Regions from separate parts of the Pseudarthrobacter sp. 05T312 genome, predicted to be linked through region 2. Evidence: riboswitches for the same ligand, from Rfam matches in the RefSeq annotation. Region 2 holds a riboswitch; the other holds the start of a gene.
The links. A riboswitch is a leader RNA that binds a small molecule or an ion and turns the genes downstream of it on or off. The one in region 2 is predicted to bind S-adenosylmethionine.
Positions count from the first base shown of each region.

Region 1: it holds a riboswitch for S-adenosylmethionine, as region 2 does, so the genes downstream of both, AC1DIP_RS03970 (aminotransferase class V-fold PLP-dependent enzyme) here and AC1DIP_RS05600 (DUF1737 domain-containing protein) in region 2, are expected to answer to the same signal.

Region 1 is NZ_JBFTLY010000001.1:804,058-808,483, forward strand. Features, by position in the region: gene AC1DIP_RS03965 (class I SAM-dependent methyltransferase) at 1-24, opposite strand, end outside; gene AC1DIP_RS03970 (aminotransferase class V-fold PLP-dependent enzyme) at 110-1,528, opposite strand; SAM riboswitch class IV at 1,565-1,678, opposite strand; gene hisN (histidinol-phosphatase) at 1,831-2,643, opposite strand; gene rsgA (ribosome small subunit-dependent GTPase A) at 2,688-3,803, opposite strand; gene aroA (3-phosphoshikimate 1-carboxyvinyltransferase) at 3,787-4,426, opposite strand, start outside.
Region 2 is NZ_JBFTLY010000002.1:318,233-322,658, forward strand. Features, by position in the region: gene opgC (OpgC domain-containing protein) at 1-1,618, opposite strand, end outside; SAM riboswitch class IV at 1,785-1,900, shown strand; gene AC1DIP_RS05600 (DUF1737 domain-containing protein) at 1,914-2,189, shown strand; gene AC1DIP_RS05605 (rhodanese-like domain-containing protein) at 2,186-2,596, shown strand; gene AC1DIP_RS05610 (O-succinylhomoserine sulfhydrylase) at 2,597-3,805, shown strand; gene AC1DIP_RS05615 (HNH endonuclease signature motif containing protein) at 3,870-4,426, shown strand, end outside.

The DNA of each region.
Region 1 (4,426 bases), on a different contig from region 2:
AAGCCTGGGGCCACCCCGAACCACGCGTGGCCTCCTTCTGGTGCTGCCTGCGGATGTCCTTCGAATTTACCGCATGACCGGCATCAGCAGGCAGTCGCTGCCCCGCGGCCTAGTCGTCGAGGCAGGGGGCTGCGCCGGCCGTCCCGGGGGTATTGGGTGCCCAGTGCGGGTAGGTGCGGAAGTCGTTGGCGGGCACCCAGCGGCCAGCATCCACCACGTAGTCCCATCCCAGTCCCTTGCTGCGCAAAGCCCGGATACCGGCAAGGAGGCGTTCGGCATCCTCCAGCCGCGAGCCCACGCCGAAACTCGCCCGGAGGGAGCCGGAAGGCAGGCCCAGGCGCTTCAGCAGGGGATGGGCGCAGAAGCGTCCGTCGCGCAGGCCCACCCCGTGCTCTGCGGAAAGGTAAGCGGCCACCAGTCCTGCGTCGTAGCCCTCCACCGAGAAGTTGACCACGCCGATGGTGTCCGTTTCCGGGTTGGTGTCCTTGAAGATCTGGTGGACGGTGACGCCGTCGATGTCCTGCAGGCCCTCCACCAGGAAGGAACGGATGGCGGATTCGTGGGCGTGCCACCGGTCCTGGTCGAGTTCGGCGATGACCTGGGTGGCGCGGGCCAGGGTGGCGGCGCCGAGGACGTTCGGCGAGCCCCCCTCGTGGCGGGCCGGGCCAGTGGCCCAGCTGACGCCGTCGAGCCGTGCTTCCTTGACGGCGCCGCCGCCGGCGAGGTGGGGGACGCCGCTGTCCAGCCAGTCGGGACGGCCCACCAGGACACCCGCGCCGAACGGCGCGTACAGCTTGTGGCCGGAAAAGGCGAGGTAGTCGACGTCGTCCGCGCTGATGTCCACCCGGCGGTGCGGCGCGAGCTGGGCCGCGTCCACCACGATCCGCGCGCCGTGCTGGTGGGCCAGCGCGGCCAGGGCGCGGATGGGAAGAATCTCGCCGGTGACGTTGGAGGCGCCGGTAACGGCCAGCAGGCTGACGCCGCCCTGCTCCAGTTCGGTCCGGACGGCGTCAAGGGTGCCGGTGATGGTGTCGGCGGCAACGATGCTGCGGTGCGGAACGCCCTGCCATGGCAGGAGGTTGGCATGGTGTTCGATGTCCAGGTAGAGGACTTCGCCGTCATGCCGGCCGCCGGTGGCAGGCAGGCAGCCGGCCAGGAGGTTCAGTGAGTCGGTGGTGTTGCGGGTGAAAATGACCGAATCATCCTGCCGGCCGCCCACGAAGTCCCGGACAATGCTGCGGGCGTTCTCGTAAACGGACGTGCTGATTTGGGACGCGTAGCCGGCACCGCGGTGGACACTGGCGTAGTAGGGCAGGATCTCGTTCAGGTAGGCGGAGACCACGGAGAGCGCCGGAGCCGATGCGCCGTAGTCAAGGTTCGCGTACCGGATGTGGCCCCCGGAAATCAGCGGTGCCTGGATTTCGGCGCCTGTGACGGCAGCGAGGGGACGGCGGGCAGCGGCGTGGCGATCGCCGGGAGTGCCGGATCCGGCAATGGCGGGCTGGGGGGAGACGGTGGCAGTTGTCACAGAGACCTCACTTGGATACAGGACTCCGGCATAGGGAATCCGCGCTTGCCGCATCCACTCCGGACCGGCCTGGTCGTCACCCGGGGCACCCCGCCGCGAATGGAGGGTTGCCGGCCAGCAAACCGGGGTTTTGCGCTGGCACTCGTGACCTGCATAAAAGCGTAGGACATGGGGCGGCCAGGATTGAAGCCGCGGCAATTGTTAAGGGCTTTGTTACGCAATATCGAATAAACGACGCCGGACACCCCCGTCTGGAGGTGTCCGGCGTCGCAATATTCGCCTAAGGGGCAGAACCGTGGCAGTTACAGCAGATCGTCCAGATACGGGTTGAGGCGGTGCAGCACCTCGGAGTGCAGGATCGAGTTGGTGGCCAGTGCGTTCCCTCCGAACGGTCCGTCTTCGCCTTCCAGGGAGGTGAACCGGCCGCCCGCCTCAACCACGATCGGCACCAGCGCAGCCATGTCGTAGAGGTTGAGCTCCGGTTCGCAGGCGATGTCCACGGAGCCCTCTGCCACCATGCAGTAGGACCAGAAGTCGCCATAGGCCCGGGTACGCCAGACGTCCTCGGTCAGCCCGAGGAACTCGTTGAGGTTTCCGCGTTCCTTCCAGCCGCTGAGGCTTGAGTAGGAGAGGGAAGCGTCGGAGAGGGTCGAGACGTTGGACACGCGGAGGCGGGTGGCAGCGGCCAGGGACCTGCCCATGTACGCGCCCATGCCCTTTGCCGCCCACCAGCGCTTGCCGAGGGCCGGTGCGCTGACCACGCCCACCACGGGTTCGCCTTCGTCCACCAGGGCGATCAGCGTGGCCCAGACCGGCACCCCGCGGACAAAATTCTTGGTCCCGTCGATGGGATCGATGATCCAGCGCCGCGAACCGTGCCCGGTGCTGCCGAATTCCTCGCCGAGGACGGCATCGCGGGGCCGGGAACGGGAGAGCTGGCCCCGGATGGCTTCCTCGGCTGCCTTGTCGGCGTCGGTGACGGGCGTCAGGTCCGGCTTGGTCTCAACGTGGAGGTCAAGGGCCTTGAAGCGGCTCATGGTCTGGTCATCCACGGAGTCGGCCAGGACATGGGCCAGGCGCAGGTCATCGTTGTAGCTCGAAGCGGGTTGGATCATGGTTACAAACTACCGTCTGCGGACGCATCTGCCGGGAGAACGCGTCAGTTGACGCTGCCAAGCTCCTTGGTTTCCTGCGCTTCCATGCGCGGATCAGCCCCAAGCAGGCGCCGGAGCGATGCGAGGCGTGCCGGGCCCGTGGGACCTGCGTGGCCGCCCGCCACCCAGTCATCGAGCCCGCAGTCCACCGCCGTTGCAGTGTGCTTGCAGCCGCGTTCACAGTTTTCGATCCCGGGGGAGAGGTCCGGGAATGAGCGCAGGATCCGGTCCGGGTCCACGTGCGCCAGTCCGAAGGATCGGATACCGGGGGTGTCGATGATCCAGCTGCCGGCCGGCGCGTCAGCCAGGCGCAGGGCCAGGGCTGACGACGACGTGTGGCGGCCACGCCCCGTGACCGCATTCACTCCGCCCGTCGCCCGCTCGGCGCCGGTCAGGGCGTTCACCATGGTGGACTTTCCCACACCGGAGTGCCCGAGCATCACGGTGACCTTGCCGTCGAGGTGGGCGCGAAGGGCTGCCACCGCGGCGCTGTCCAGCCGGGCGGAGAGGCCGTCGTCGGACCGTGCATCGATTCCGGACGCCTGCGCGTCCGCTGTCCGGCTGATGATTACCGGAAATTCCAAGTGCGTGTAATTGGACAGCAACCCGGCCGGGTCCTTGACGTCGGCCTTGGTGACCAGCAGGATCGGTTCGATCCCGGCGTCGTAGGCTGCCACGAGGGCGCGGTCGATGAACCCGGTGCGGGGCTCCGGGTTGGCGGCCGCCACCACGATTACCAGCTGGTCTGCGTTGGCCACCACGGCCCGCTCGATGGGGTCGGTGTCGTCGGCGCTACGGCGCAGGAGGGTGTGGCGGTCCTGGATTTTCACCAGGCGGGCAAGCGTGTCCGGCGCGCCGGACACGTCGCCCACAAGCGAGACGAAGTCACCGGCGACAACCGGTGACCGGCGGAGTTCGCGGGCACGCGCTGCGATGACGATGCGCTCGTTGTCCGAGTCCTCGCCCACCACTGCCGTGTACCGGCCACGGTCAACCGTAATGATCCGCCCGGTCTCGGCGTCGTCGTGGCTGGGCCGGTCCTTGGTGCGCGGGCGGGAACCTTTCTTGCTGGGGCGGATCCGGACGTCGGATTCGTCCCAGGAGTCAGTGCTCCGCGCCACTGCCACGCCCTTCCGGCCGCGGTGCCCCGGGAGCGGACTGGGCCAGCATGCCGGCCCACAGCTGCGGGAAGTCGGGCATGGTCTTGGCGGTAGTGGCGATGTCCTCCACCTGGACGCCGCTTACCGAGAGACCCAGGATTGCCCCGGCGGTGGCCATGCGGTGGTCGGCGTAGCTGTGGACGACGCCGGCGTGCAGCGGCGCGGGCCGGATGACCAGGCCGTCGCTGGTTTCCTCGGCGTCGCCGCCGAGCCGGTTGATTTCCGCGACCAGGGCCGCGAGCCGGTCAGTCTCATGCCCGCGAAGGTGGGCGATCCCGCTGAGCCGGGAAGGCCCCGTGGCAAGGGCGCAGAGTGCCGCGACCGTAGGAGCCAACTCGCTGGTGTCGGCAAAGTCGCCGCCCTTGATTTCGGGGCCGCCGGTGACGGTCAGGATTCCGTCCTCAAGGGTGACCGTGGCTCCCATCCGGGCGAGGATCCCGCGCCAGAGGTCGCCCACCTGCTGCGTTTCCGTGGGCCAGTTGGGGATGCGGACCGTGCCCTGCGAGGCCAGGGCCGCTGCCAGGAAGGGCCCGGCGTTGGAGAGGTCCTGTTCGATTCTTTGGTCGAAGGCCCGGATGGGTCCG
Region 2 (4,426 bases):
TGGTCAGGGCCTCGGTGTGGAAGAACGGGAGCAGGGACAGCAGGAAGACGCCGACCAGCACCGCCAGGGCAGTGACATAGAGCTTCCCGGCCCGGCGGGACGTCAGGTCCACCACCCGGCCGAAATCCTCCTTGGCCTTGGGCCCGTACACCATTCCCACCACCAGGCCGGAGAACAGGACAAACAACTCAGCGCCTGACACGAAACCCACCGCCTCCTGGGTGAGCAGCTGGAACAGCGAGGCCAAGCCCAGGTGGTTGACCACCACGAAGACAATGGCCATTCCGCGCAGCAGGTCTACCCGGGAATCCCTGGCGGAAGGATCCTGGTAGCTCCAGGACGTGGCGGCGGTGATCCGGCGCGGGACCTGCCACAGGGCCACCAGGAGGATGACCATGGCGGCAGCGAGAGTCCACGCGGCCGCCCCCGTAAGTGTGTTGGCGCGGACGTACGTGCCTGCGGATGCCACGTCCGTGACCGGGCCGGTGACAATGGGCGATGCCTTCAGCCGGTCCAGGGCGGCCTTGGCGATGTCCGGGCTTCCCGTGAGCAGCCAGCTGATGCTTGCAACGCCGGTGTCCCGCGTGCTGGTCCGTTCGTCCCACACCACGGCGGCCGTCCCGGCGAAAGCGGGAGAGGTGGCAGTTGACACTACCTGGTCCCACCACCCCGTCTTGATGTCCCGCTCGGGCGCCCCGCCGGACGCCGGGCTGTAGAACGCTGAGGTCTGGAGCAGGAAGGGCTTTTTGTGTCCTTCGGCGTAGGTGCCGTAGAAGTTTTCGCTGCCGGAGGCCGTCAGCATGTCTTCAAGTTCGCCCGCATGCGGGAGGGAGTTGACGGCCGCCGCTCCGGCAGTGTCGTCATGGTAGGCCGCCAGCCCGACCCAGTCCACGGCGTCGTCGCCCGGGTAGTAGGGAGCGTAGGCGCTGTCGCTTCCGTTCCAGGTTCCGTCCCCGTTCGTGTCCAGGAGGGCAAAGCCGTCGCTTCCCGGCTGCGGCGCATTCCGGTTCCGGTCGAAGGGGTAGTCCTTCCCCAGGTACGGCGCCCACACCATGGTGGCCCGGCCGCCGTCGTCCTTCTTGAAGGCTGCCGCCACGGCCTGGAAGGCCTGCCGGTACGTGGCCGGCTGCTGGCCCCAGGCCACCCAGCTGGCATTCATGTCGGGGGCGAAGCGGACCAGGAGTTGGCCCTTGAATCCCGAGGTCAGGTCATGCACCTGCGCTGCGAACGCTTCCGCCTCCGCGGTGCCGAGCTGGTCCAGCGGCACCGACGGCTTGACCGTGAGCATGGCGTGGGCGCCCTTGGCTGCGGTCTGCTGCAGGAAGCCCTCGATGTCATTCCGCTCGGATTCGCGGTACGGAATGGTGATGTCGTGGCCGAAGAGCGCCGGGCTTGCGCCCAGCCGGTCGCTGAAGCCCGCGGCCGTGTCCTCACCCCATTCGAGGACCGCCCCCAGCCAGGGTTTGCCCTTGTCCGGTGTCGGTCCGGCCGCCTGCGCCGGGGACGCCGGGGCCACCACTGCCAGGAGGGCGATGAAAACGGCGGCCAGGAAGGCCGCGGCGGAACGCGGACGGTGACGCCGGATGGCGGCGTGGTGTTGCGATACGTGTGCCCGCATGCTGACAAGGACCCCCGGTACTCATTGCTCTGGATACGGGGCGGCGCCCCCCGTAAGAACTTTATCGGTCCGCGGCAGTCCCAGCGCCGCGTGGCGGGCAGCTCAATGACGGAACATGACGACGGCGGCGATGCGGCTGGGCGCGGCAGGTGTTACGTTTTTGGGGAGTAATGAGTACCGGCGCCAAGCCCTGACTTGCCGGTCGGCAACCCTCCCTTTCGCGGCGGGGTGCCTCAGGTGAATACTCGGCATATCGACCGATTCGAGCTGCAAGCGTGAAAGAAGGAGATCCGTCGTGTCCGACGCACCCGCCCCTGACGAAAGACTGTCCTACCGCCTGATTACCGGCGCGGACACCCGTGAATTCTGCGAGCGGATCTCCGCCGCACTCGCCGACGGCTACGTCCTGCACGGCAGCCCGGCGGCGACCTTCAACGGCACCAGCGTCATCGTGGCGCAGGCAATCGTCCTTCCGGCCGCGATCGCCTCAGCCGATGCCGCCGTCGCCACCGCGGTGGACCGGCTCGACGCCGACCTTGAGGGCGACTTCGACGGCGAGGGCCACGCATGAGCTACGCAGGAGACCTGACGCCGCAGGAAGCGTGGGCCAAGCTGGAGGAGGGCGCCATCCTGGTTGACGTCCGCACCGAGGGCGAATGGGCCCACATCGGCATCCCGGACACCAAGGCCACTGACAACGATCCGCTGTTCATCCAGTGGACCTTCCCCGGCGGCATCCCCAATCCCGACTTCGTCAAGGACCTCCAGGCGCAGGCGCCGGAGGATCCCCAGGCGGAACTGCTCTTCCTGTGCCGCTCCGGCCAGCGGTCCATCGCGGCTGCCTCGGCCGCCACCCAGGCCGGCTTCACCGCGTACAACGTGCTGGAGGGCTTCGAAGGCGAGCCGGACCGCTACGGCGAACGCACCGTCAACGGCTGGAAGAACCGCGGCCTCCCCACCAACCTCGGAAAGAACTAAGTGACCTTCAACCCAGACGCCCCCGGCTGGAACCCCGACACCCAGGCAGTCCGCGGAGGACTGGACCGCTCCAACTTCCAGGAAACGTCCGAGGCCATCTTCCTGAACTCCGGGTTCGTCTACGAATCCGCTGCGGCAGCCGAACGCGCCTTCACGGGTGAGGACGAGCGCTTTGTCTACTCCCGCTACGGCAACCCGTCCGTGGCCACCTTCCAGGAGCGGCTCAGGCTGCTGGAAGGCACCGAAGCCTGCTTTGCGACGGCGTCGGGCATGTCCGCCGTGTTCACCGCGCTGGGTGCCCTGCTGGCTGCCGGCGACCGCGTAGTGGCCGCCCGGTCACTGTTCGGTTCGTGCTTCGTGGTCCTGAACGAGATCCTGCCCCGTTGGGGTGTGGAGACGGTCTTTGTGGACGGCCCGGACCTGGACCAGTGGCGCGAAGCCCTGTCCAAGCCCACCACTGCCGTGTTCTTCGAGTCGCCGTCGAACCCCATGCAGGAGATCGTGGACATCGCCGCCGTCAGTGAGCTGGCCCATGCGGCCGGTGCCACCGTGGTGGCGGACAACGTCTTTGCCACTCCCCTGCTGCAGCGCTGCGGTGACCTCGGTGCCGACGTCATCGTCTACTCGGGTACCAAGCACATCGACGGGCAGGGCCGGGTGATGGGCGGCGCCATCCTGGGCACCAAGGAATTCATCGACGGACCGGTGAAGCAGCTGATGCGGCACACCGGCCCCGCGCTTTCCGCTTTCAACGCCTGGGTCCTGACCAAGGGCCTGGAGACCATGGGCCTGCGCGTCAACCACTCGTCCGCCACCGCGCTGCGCCTCGCCGAGTGGCTGGAGGAACAACCGGCGGTGGGCTGGGTGAAGTATCCGCTCCTGAAGTCGCACCCGCAGTACGGGCTGGCCGCGAAGCAGATGAGTGCCGGCGGAACGGTCCTGACCTTCGAACTGGCCCCGACCGGCGGGCGCTCGGGCAAGGAAGCGGCATTCGCCCTCCTGGACGGGCTGCGGATCATCGATATTTCCAACAACCTCGGTGATGCCAAGTCCCTGATCACGCACCCGGCCACCACCACCCACCGCGCCATGGGCCCGGAGGGGCGTGCCGCGATCGGCCTGAGTGACGGGGTGGTCAGGCTCTCGGTGGGGCTCGAGGACCCGGAAGACCTCCTCCGCGACCTCGAGCAGGCGCTGAAGCAGATCTAGCGGGGACGGGACCAGGTCCGCCTGGCCAAATACAGATGTCAGTGCCTCGTTGGATGATGTCGGTATGGGAACCAGCGGTGGTGTCGGGGTGGTGCTGGCGTCAATCGATGCCTCTGTTGCCGCCCTTGCTTCGCTGAACCGTGAGGACTCTTTCCTTGCTGCCGGGGCGGGTGCTGGTGCCGGTGTGGATGTGTTGCAGCGGCGGTATGAAATCCGGCTGGAACGGCTGGAACTTCGGTCCCGACTTGCCGCGCAACTCAGCGCAGACCAGGCGCAGGACACTGCCGAGGCCGTGGAGTTCCAGCGCGCCCTGACCCCGCCGAACGCCTCGGTCGAGGACCGCACTTACACAGACATGTCTGTGGTGGAGGAGATCGCTGGGGTGCTGACCATCAGCTCCGGCGCAGCGGGGGCGTTGGTGGAGCAGTCACGGCGGATCTGCTCTCTGCCGCCCGTCATGAACGCCCTGGCCGCGGGCGCGATGTCGTGGCAGCACGCCCGCATCATTGCGGACGAAACCGAGAGCCTCACCCCTGAGGGCGCGGCGTCCCTAGTGGCGCATTTCTTCGACCCCGACGCAGCCAACCCCGCCCGCGGCGCGGCCCCTGGCGACCTCGTACC